Regions from separate parts of the Planomonospora corallina genome, predicted to be linked through region 1. Evidence: riboswitches for the same ligand, from Rfam matches in the RefSeq annotation. Region 1 holds a riboswitch; each other region holds the start of a gene.
The links. Region 1 has a riboswitch for cobalamin ahead of ACFOWE_RS12165 ((2Fe-2S) ferredoxin domain-containing protein). Riboswitches for the same ligand answer to the same signal wherever they lie in the genome.
Positions count from the first base shown of each region.

Region 1 (3,264 bases):
GTCGGTGATGATCGGCGCTCCCGCCTCCAGGGCGGCGCGGGCCGCCGGGACCAGCCGGTCGTGCACGACGAGGTCGGCGGCGAGATCGACCTGCCCGGCGGCGTGCACCATGCGGACGGCGACCTTCTCGGCGTCGGCGGGCAGGTGGGAGAAGTCGCTCTCGGCGCGGATGGTCGCGAACGAGTCCGCGTAGATCGCGGCCCCGTCCGTGACGTAGTCGAACCGCCTCGGCGGGCGAATCGGTTTCATGATCACTCCAGATCGGGAAGGATGACGCTGCGCCAGGGCGTGACGGTGATCCAGGAGGCGCGCGAGGCCAGCTCGGCCGCCTTCTTCGCGGACAGCGCGCCGCCGGGGACGGCCAGGTGCTCGGCCCGGCGCCCGTCGTCCTGGGGGATGCAGCCGAAGGGCGGGGCCGGGGTGACGGCACGGGTCCGCGGATCGCGGGGCCGCCCGGGGCCGAGCAGCTCCCGCCCGGCCCCGGGCAGCTCGTCCACGTGCCAGGCGGCCCGGGGCCCGTGCCCCCGGACGCCGAGGAACCTCCGGGCCAGCTCCGTCAGGGCCGCCGGGGCCTCGTCCGGGCCGACGACCGGTCCCCACAGGCCGGTGCCCGCCCTCAGCTGGACGTGTGAGGCGTCCAGCGCGACCAGCCCGGCGTCGAGACGGCGGGAGGACACGTCCCCCCGGCCGTCGTCGAGGCAGAACAGGAACTTGCCGGGCAGGCCGGCGAGCGCGGGGTCGGCGCAGAGCAGCCGGTCGAGCTCGGCGGCGACCGGCCGCAGGTCCGCGCGCCCCCCGGCCAGGCCGGTCAGCGGCGAGACCATGATGTTGCGCACGCGGTCGTGGGAGGGGCTGGGGAGCAGCCCGGTGGCGCGCACGGCCTCGGCCACCTCGGGAGCGAGGCGGCCGCCGGTGTGCGCCAGCCCGCGGATCTGCACGTTGGCCCGGCTGGTCAGGTACAGGACGCCGTCGCCGGACTCCTCGGCGATCCGGGCGAGCCGTCGCAGCGCGCCGGCGTCGACGCGGCCGCCGACGAGACGCAGCCTGACGAGGGCTCCGTCTTCGGCGATCCAGGGTCTCAGCACTCCGGGGCAACGATCGGCACGGTCGCGAATCACGGGCGTCATGGTGCCACAAAGACGTAGATACTCCGCCGAAGGGACGTAATGGGCACTGGTAGGGTGGCCACCGCCTTGGTGATCGGGAAGCCGGTGCGAATCCGGCGCGGCCCTCGCCACTGTGAACGCCGAGTCGTACGACCCGCGCCGATGAGCCCCGCTCATCGGGGCCACTGGACAGCAGGTCCGGGAAGGCCGGTCGTGCGGCGCCGACGCGTGAGCCAGGAGACCGGCCGGGGCGTGGCATGTTTCCACGAGGGTCTGGAAGTGAGAATGCGCAGTCGACCGTCCCTGCCCGGCACCGCCCGGTCCGTCCCCGCACCGGGACGGGGCGCCGTGCCGTGGCGCACGTGCTGACCGGGGAGTCCCGCGGCCACGCCGGCCGTACCGCCACCGTGCTGGTGGGGATGTCCGCGGCGGAGGCCGCCCGCAGGAGCGAGCTGCTCCGGCTGGCGGCCGGGCTGCCGGAGGCCTCGGTCGCCTTCCTGCAACTTGCCGACCCCTCGCTGAGCCGGGAGCTCACCCGCCTGGCCGACCTGGGCTGCGCCAGGATCGTCATGATCGGCGTCTCCTTCGATCGGCTGGCTCCGGGCGGGTCGTGGCTGCGGCGGATCGCCGGGCACTGGCTGCGGCAGCGCCGGGACGGCGCGCCGTCCCTGCTGCCGGGCCCGGACCTGCTGCGGTCGCCGGACCCGGACCGCGCGGCGGGGATCCTGGCCGAGGCACTGGACTCCGCCTCACCGGTCACCGGCGGTGAGGCCGGGCTGGAGAGCGCGGCCTGGGACCGCGTCCCCGGCCACCGCCACCAGGTGTTCGTCTGCCGGGGCCCGCGCTGCACCGCCAAGGGCGCGGACGCCACGGCCGAGGCGCTGGTCCTGGGCCTGATGGGCGCGGGCCTCACCGACGACGACGTCCTGGTGACCCACACCGGCTGCCAGTTCCCGTGCAACCACGCGCCGGTCGTGAGCGTGCAGCCCGGCGACGTCTGGTACGGCCGCGTCGACGCCGGGGCCGTACGCGAGATCGTCACAGGTCACCTCCTGGACGGGCGCCCGCCCGCCCGCCACCGGCTCGAACGCTCCCCGCTCCCGCCTCGCCCCCGAGGAGAATCATGACGCGCATCGCCCTGCTGTCCACGTCCGACACCGACCTGCTCTCGGCCCGCGCGTCCGGCGCCGACTACGCCCTCGGCAACCCCTCCCGCCTCGACGTCGGCGCGGACCTGCCCGGGCTGCTCGACGGCGCGGAGATCGTGGTCGTGCGCATCCTCGGCACGGCGCGCTCCTGGCAGGACGGGCTCGACGCGGTCGCCGCCCGGGGCGTGCCGTTCGTCGTGCTCGGCGGCGAGCAGACCCCGGACGCCGCGCTGATGAGCCTGTCGGCCGAGCGCCTCGGCGCCCCCGCCGAGGCCCACCGCTACCTGGCCCAGGGCGGTCCGGCGAACCTGGCGAACCTGCACGCCTTCCTGACGGACACGGTGCTGCTCACCGGCGTCGGCTTCGAGCCCCCGGCCGTCATCCCCGACTGGGGCCGCCCGGAGCGGACCTCCCCGCCGGGCGACCTGCCGCGGATCGGCGTCCTGTACTACCGGGCCCACGAGACGAGCGGCAACAACGCGTTCGCGCACGCCCTGGCCGACGCGATCGACGCGACGGGCGAGGCCGCCGGGATCCCGCTCTACGTCTCCTCGCTCCGCGCCGCCTCCGACGACCTCTACGCCGAGCTGGCCGCCTTCGACGCGCTGATCGTCACGGTGCTGGCCGCGGGCGGCACCGCCCCGGCCACCGCGAGCGCGGGAGGCGACGACGAGGCGTGGGACGTCGAGCGCATGCGGGCCCTGGACGTCCCCGTCCTCCAGGGCCTGTGCCTGACCTCCTCCCGCGAGGCGTGGGAGTCCTCCGACGACGGCGTCTCGCCCCTGGACTCCGCCACCCAGATCGCCATCCCCGAGTTCGACGGGCGCATCATCACGGTGCCCTTCTCGTTCAAGGAGCTCGACGAGGACGGCCTTCCCCGCTACGTGCCCGACCCGGAACGGTGCGACCGGCTCGCCCGCGTCGCCGTCGCCCACGCCCGGCTGCGGCGCGTCCCCCCGGGGGAGCGCCGCGTGGCCGTCGTGCTGTCGGCCTACCCGACCAAGCACAGC
Region 1 covers NZ_JBHSBM010000016.1:219,011-222,274, forward strand. The annotation lists gene ACFOWE_RS12155 (precorrin-8X methylmutase) at 1-252, opposite strand, end outside; gene ACFOWE_RS12160 (nitrite reductase) at 252-1,085, opposite strand; cobalamin riboswitch at 1,158-1,370, shown strand; gene ACFOWE_RS12165 ((2Fe-2S) ferredoxin domain-containing protein) at 1,460-2,233, shown strand; gene cobN (cobaltochelatase subunit CobN) at 2,227-3,264, shown strand, end outside.

Region 2 (3,264 bases), on a different contig from region 1:
CGCTCCCCGTACGGCCCGCACCCGCCGCGGTGGTCGCACGGGCGGTCCCCGGTACGGCGGCCGGGCCGGGGACAGAGGCGCGGATCAGGGACACGGACCGGGATCAGGGGCAGGTCAGGGGCACAGGCCGGAGTCAGGGGCAGGAGACGAGCTCCTCGGCCACCAGCCCGGCGCCGATCCCCATCAGCCAGACGTCCTTGGCGATCGCGTTGCCCTCCGGGGTGGGACGCAGGCTCCCCTCCTGCCGCAGTCCCGGTGTCTTGAGGTACAGGCCGAGCAGTCCTCCGGCGAAGGCCGTGAGCGCGAGGCCGGCCAGCAGCGACGGCACGACGGGGACGAGCAGCGCCGCGCCGAGCGCGATCTCGGCCCTGGACAGCAGCCGGGTGAACTCCTCGGGGTCCATGTCCGCGAGGAACGGGTAGGTCCCCGCCGCCATCCCGTGGAGCCCGGTGGCCGTCTCCCTGTCGGCGGAGCCCTTGGCCAGTCCCGAGTTCAGGATGATCGCCCCGGCGGCGGACCGGGCCGGGATCTGGTGGGCACGGGCCAGGATTCTCATGATCAGTCCTTCCGGTGGTGGATCGGACCCGAACCCCGTTTCCTACCCGCCCGCCGCTGCCCCTTCCGGTCCCGCCGGTAGTGCTTTGCGAGATCCCCCTTGACCGACCTCCGCTCCCGGCTCCCACCGCCGGCCCGGCCGGCGGCCGGTCAGACCGGGGCGTTCCAGGTGAGGATCACCGGCCGGCCGTGCTCGAAGCCGAGACGCGAGTAGGTGCCGGTGTCCAGCCGGAGGAAACGGCCCTCCTCGGGATCCTGGCCGATCCAGCGGGCGGCCAGGATCCGCAGGTAGTGGCCGTGGGCGACCAGCGCGACCGCGCCGGTGGCCGCCCGGGCGCGCTCGAGGACCCGGTCGGCGCGGGCGCCGACCTGCGCGATGCTCTCGCCGGGGTGCGCGGCGTCGCCGGGGACGACGCCGTCGCGCCACAGGTACCAGTCGGGGCGGGTCTCGCGGATCGTCGCGGTGGTGATGCCCTCGTAGCCTCCGTAGTCCCACTCCCACATGTCCGGGTCGGTCTCGTAGCGGTCCAGCCCGGCGAGCTCGGCCGTCCGGCGGGCCCGCAGGGCCGGGCTGACCAGCACCAGGCCGAAGCGCCTGCCGGAGATCAGCGGGGCGAGCGCCCGCGCCTCGTCCTCGCCCCGGAGTGTCAGCGGCATGTCGGTGCGGCCGGTGTGCCGCCGGTCCCGGCTCCACTCGGTCTCGCCGTGCCGGAGCAGAATCATCTCGTCCATGGTGGGTCCATCATGCCGTCTCGGCTCCCGCGGACCCCGGGCGAGGGTGCCTCCGGGCCTCCGCGCGCCCCGGGAGCGCCGCGGTGACAGGGGTGCGGGAGGGGTGCGGCAGAGGTGCGGTCCGGCCGGCAGGCCGGTCAGACGCGTCCGGATGCCGGGGGAGTTGGTACCGTTTGTCCGACGCGCAGTGTGTAGCGAAGTCCGGTGCGAGTCCGGCGCTGTCCCGCAACTGTCATGGCCTCCGGGCCGAGCCAGGTCGCCTGCCACCGCGCCGACGCCGTCGACCCTCGCGGAAAAGGGTGGCCCGTCGCGTTCTCGCGGGTCCTCGGTTCCAGCAAGTGAAAGGACCTCCCCGTGCGGCCCGTACGCACCGCCTTCGCGGGCGCTCTCCTGGGTGTGCTGACCCTGGCCGGTTGCGGCCAGAGCGCCACCACCGCCTCTCCGAGCACCTCCTCTTCCTCCTCCGGAGCTCCTTCCGCCGCCGCGCCGGGCTTCCCGGTCACGGTCGAGGCGGGCAACGGCTCCGTCACCATCGGCGCGCGGCCCGAGCGCATCGTCTCCCTCTCGCCCACCGCCACCGAGGCCCTCTTCGCCGTCGGCGCCGGGTCCCAGGTCGTCGCGGTGGACGACCAGTCCAACCACCCCGCCGAGGCGCCCAGGACCGACCTGTCCGGCTTCAAGCCGAACGCGGAGGCGGTCATCGCGCACAAGCCCGACCTGGTCGTGCTCGCCACGGACACCGACGGCATCGTCGCCAAGCTGACCAAGGTCGGCGTCCCGGTGCTGCTGGAGCCCGCCGCCGCCAAGCTCGACGACGCCTACGACCAGATCGCCGACCTGGGCGCGGCCACCGGCAACGCCGCCGGGGCCGAGCAGGTCGTGGCCGGCATGAAGAAGAAGATCGAGGAGGCCGTGGCCGCCGCGCCCAAGGACGCGAAGCTGACCTACTACCACGAGCTGGACACCACGCCCTACTCGGTGACCTCCACCACCTTCGTCGGCCAGGTCTACTCCCTGTTCGGCCTGACCAACATCGCCGACAAGGCCCCGGACCTGGCCGGCGGCTACCCCAAGCTCTCGGCGGAGTTCGTCGCCCAGGCCGACCCCGACCTGATCTTCCTGGCCGACACCAAGTGCTGCGGGCAGTCCGGGGAGACCCTCGCCAAGCGCCCCGGCTGGTCCAAGCTCTCCGCCGTCACCGGCGACCGGGTGATCGCCCTCGACGACGACATCGCCTCCCGCTGGGGACCGCGCGTCGCCGACCTCGTCCAGCAGGTCGGCGAGGCCGTGGGCAAGGCCGCGGCGAAGTAGGTGACCCCGCCGCCCCGCCGCGCCGGCGCGGCCGGCCGCACCGAGGACCGGGTCCCGGCCGCGGGGGAGGACCCGGTCCTCCCCCGCGCCGACGGGTCTCCGGCCGCGGATCCCGCAGCGCCCGCCGAGCTCGCAGAGCCGGCAGCCTGTGGGCCTTCGGCCGCGGAGCCCCCAGCCGGCGGATCTTCCGCCGGTGGGTCTTCCGCCGGCGGACCTTCCTCCGGCGCCCCGCGGCGGGCGGCCGGGCTGCGGCCCGGGCCGCTCGCGCTCGCGCTCGGCGCCCTGCTGGCCGCCGTGGTCGCCGGGCTGCTGGGCGGAGCGGCCGGCATCACCCCCCGGCAGGTCGTGCTGCAGCTGGCCGACTGGCTCCCGCTGGTCTCCGCCGACGCCGGGCTCACCCCCGTCGAGCAGAACCTGCTGCTGGAGCTGCGCCTGCCCCGGGTCCTGCTCGGCGCGGTCGTCGGCGGCCTGCTCGCCCTCGCCGGGGCCGCCTACCAGGGCGTGTTCCGCAACCCGCTCGCCGACCCCTACCTGCTGGGCGCCGCCGCGGGCGCCGGGCTCACGACCACGGCGGCGATCGTCTTCCTGGAGGGGAACGACGTCTCCCTCGTCATCCCGGTCGCGGCCTTCACCGGGGCCGTGGGCGGCGTGCTGCTCGCCTACGCC
Region 2 covers NZ_JBHSBM010000017.1:432,513-435,776, forward strand. The annotation lists gene ACFOWE_RS15155 (hypothetical protein) at 134-556, opposite strand; gene ACFOWE_RS15160 (histidine phosphatase family protein) at 706-1,287, opposite strand; cobalamin riboswitch at 1,435-1,569, shown strand; gene ACFOWE_RS15165 (ABC transporter substrate-binding protein) at 1,642-2,598, shown strand; gene ACFOWE_RS15170 (FecCD family ABC transporter permease) at 2,884-3,264, shown strand, end outside.
Region 2: it holds a riboswitch for cobalamin, as region 1 does, so the genes downstream of both, ACFOWE_RS15165 (ABC transporter substrate-binding protein) here and ACFOWE_RS12165 ((2Fe-2S) ferredoxin domain-containing protein) in region 1, are expected to answer to the same signal.

Region 3 (3,264 bases), on a different contig from region 1:
GGCCCGGCGGGCGGCGGAGGGCCGGTCGCCGGGAGGCTCTCCATCATCGCGCCCGCGGCGCACGGGCAGGACGCCGACCTGGTCGCCCGGGCACTGGCCGAGACGGTGACCGGCGACGGGCTGGCCCTGACCGCCGAGGTGGGCAACCATCCGGGCGGCGCCGGGGCCGCCGCCCTCGCCGCCCTCGCCGCGGCCGGCGGTCCGGGCCTGCCGTTCGCCCGGGGCGGCGGCCTGCTGGTCGCAGGGATGCCGCTGGTCGCCGGAGCGGAGATCTCCGGCGCGGTCGACCTGGCCGGGGCCACGACCCCGCTCGCCCGCCTGGTCGGCGAGCGGGCGGTGCTGGCCGTCTCCGCCGGCTCGCGGCTGCGCTCCTTCGAGGACCTCGCCGGCGGGCTCCGGCGCGACCCGGCCGCGCTGGCGGTCGGCGGCCGGGCCCTGGGAAGCCCGGAGCACATCCTGTACGGAATGATCGGCAAGTGCCTCGGCGTGGACGCCCGGCTGCTCGACTACGCCGCCTACGCCACCACCGCCCAGTCCGTCGAAGCCCTCCACGCCGGGCGGGTGGCCGCCGTCCTGGGGCCGGTGCGCTCCCTGGCCGGCGAGATCGCCGCCGGGCGGCTCCGGCCGCTGGCGGTCTCCGCCCGTGAGCGGATCGACGGGATCGAGGCTCCGGCGCTCATGGAGCTCGACGTCCGACTGGAGTACAGCGACTGGCGCGGGGTGCTGGGCGGGGCGAAGATGGGCGCCGGGGACCGCGAGTCCGCCGTGGCGCTCTGCGACCGGATCGACGCCTCCCCGCGCTGGCGGGAGCTGTGCGCGGCGCACGGCTGGGAGCGTCTCTACCTGAGCGGGGACGACTTCCGCCACTGGCTGTCCACCGAGACCGAACGCACCCGGGGGGTGCTCTACGAACTCGGACTGCTGCGCCCCTCCGACACAAATTGTAGGGCCGGTTGCGTGATCCGCCCCTAGATGTAGGATCCTCCTCGTTGCTGGTTCGCCCCGTCGCGGGGCGAGGCAAGAGGGAACCCGGTGCGATTCCGGGACTGCCCCGCAGCGGTGAACGGGAACGACCGCCGTCAGTCGAGCACTGGGGAGACCTGGGAAGCGACGGCCAGTAGGAGAACGCGAACGCGACGCCCGTGAGTCCGAAGACCTGCCGGTGACGCGTGGCAGGGGAGCCGGGTCCGGCTCCCGCGGGAGGCCCGGAGCGGCCCCGCGGGAGCGCGGTGGCCGCGGCCGTCCCGCCACGGAGACAGTCCAGGGCCTCGAGGGAGGGCCCGCGGACGAGGCGGACCCGCATGCCCGAATCCGGCCACGGATCCGCCCTCCGACGCGTGCCGTCCCGCGAGAGCCGTACCCACGGGGAACGCAGCAGGCGAGGGATGCACGTGACACAGACCATGGACGGCACCGTGACCGGGGCGGCGGACGGCGCCACCGCCGCCGGCGGCGGCGCGGAGGCCCGGCGGCTGGCCATCGAGGAGGCCGCCGCCCGGGTGATCTCCGACCCGGAGAACTCCCGGATCGCCGCGGCCCTGCTGGACGGGCTGATCGCCGAGGAGGCCGCCGGGCACGGCGTGCGGACCTTCTCCGAGTCCGTCGCCGCGACCCACGCGGCCGGGCTGGTCGCCGACCGGCTGGCGGAGTTCGTCGCCGCCCACGCCGCGGAGCTGGACGCGCTGGTCCGCGAGGAGACCCGTTTCGAGTACTTCGGGCTGCGCACGGTCTACGACCGCTACCTGCTGCGCCACCCCGAGACCCGCAAGGTCCTCGAGCGCCCCCAGCACTTCTTCCTCCGGGTGGCCTGCGGCCTGTCCGAGACGGTCGCCGAGGCCGCCGAGCTGTACGGGCTCATGACGAGCCTGTCCTACCTGCCCAGCTCGCCCACCCTGTTCAACTCCGGCGCCCGCCGCCCGCAGCTGTCGTCCTGCTTCCTGCTCGACTCGCCCCGCGACGAGCTGGAGGCGATCTACGAGCGCTACGGGCAGGTGGCGCGCCTGTCGAAGTACGCCGGGGGCATCGGCGTCTCCTGGAGCCGGGTCCGCTCCCGGGGCTCGCTGATCCGCGGCACCAACGGCCACTCCAACGGGATCGTGCCGTGGCTGCGCACCCTCGACGCCAGCGTCGCCGCGGTCAACCAGGGCGGCCGGCGCAAGGGCGCGGCCTGCGTCTACCTGGAGACCTGGCACGCCGACATCGAGGAGTTCCTGGAGCTGCGCGACAACACCGGCGAGGAGGCCCGGCGCACCCACAACCTCAACCTGGCCAACTGGGTCCCCGACGAGTTCATGCGCCGGGTCGAGGCCGACGCCGACTGGTCGCTGTTCGACCCCAAGGACGTCCCGCACCTGGTCGACCTGTACGGAGAGGCGTTCGACGCCGCCTACCGGGCCGCCGAGGCCGCCGGGCAGGCCGTGCGGAGCATCCCCGCCCGCACCCTCTACGGCCGGATGATGCGCACCCTGGCCCAGACCGGCAACGGCTGGATGACCTTCAAGGACGCGGCCAACCGGACCTCCAACCAGACCGCGCTGCCCGGCAACGTCATCCACCTGTCCAACCTCTGCACCGAGATCCTCGAGGTCACCAGCGACGCCGAGACCGCCGTCTGCAACCTCGGCTCGGTCAACCTGGCCGCCCACCTGACCGGCGGCGGGGCCGGGGACGGGGCCGGCGGCGGCCTCGACTGGGCCCGGCTGCGCCGTACCGTGCGCACCGCCGTGCGCTTCCTGGACCGCACCATCGACCTGGGCTTCTACCCCACCCCGGAGGCCGAGGCCGCCAACCGGCGGTGGCGGCCGATCGGGCTGGGCGTGATGGGCCTGGCCGACGTGTTCTTCGCACTGCGCCTGCCGTTCGACTCGCGCGAGGCGCTGGAGCTGTCCACCCGGATCGCCGAGGAGATCGCGCTGGCCGCCTACGCCACCTCCGCGGACCTGGCCGCCGAGCGGGGCCGCCACCCCTCCTACGGCGCGACCCGCGCCGCGGCGGGCGTGCTCCACCCCGACCACTACGCGGGCAGCCACGGGGCGGGCCGCTCCGCGGAGTGGGCCGCGCTCCGGGAGCGGATCGCCGGGACCGGCCTGCGCAACTCGCTGCTGATCGCCATCGCGCCGACCGCCACCATCGCCTCCATCGCCGGCTGCTACGAGTGCGTCGAGCCGCAGGTGTCCAACGTCTTCAAGCGCGAGACCCTGTCGGGGGAGTTCCTCCAGGTCAACCGGTATCTCGTCCGCGACCTGGAGGAGCGCGGCCTGTGGA
Region 3 covers NZ_JBHSBM010000005.1:55,935-59,198, reverse strand. The annotation lists gene ACFOWE_RS00950 (Bug family tripartite tricarboxylate transporter substrate binding protein) at 1-972, shown strand, start outside; cobalamin riboswitch at 977-1,178, shown strand; gene ACFOWE_RS00945 (ribonucleoside-diphosphate reductase subunit alpha) at 1,392-3,264, shown strand, end outside.
Region 3: it holds a riboswitch for cobalamin, as region 1 does, so the genes downstream of both, ACFOWE_RS00945 (ribonucleoside-diphosphate reductase subunit alpha) here and ACFOWE_RS12165 ((2Fe-2S) ferredoxin domain-containing protein) in region 1, are expected to answer to the same signal.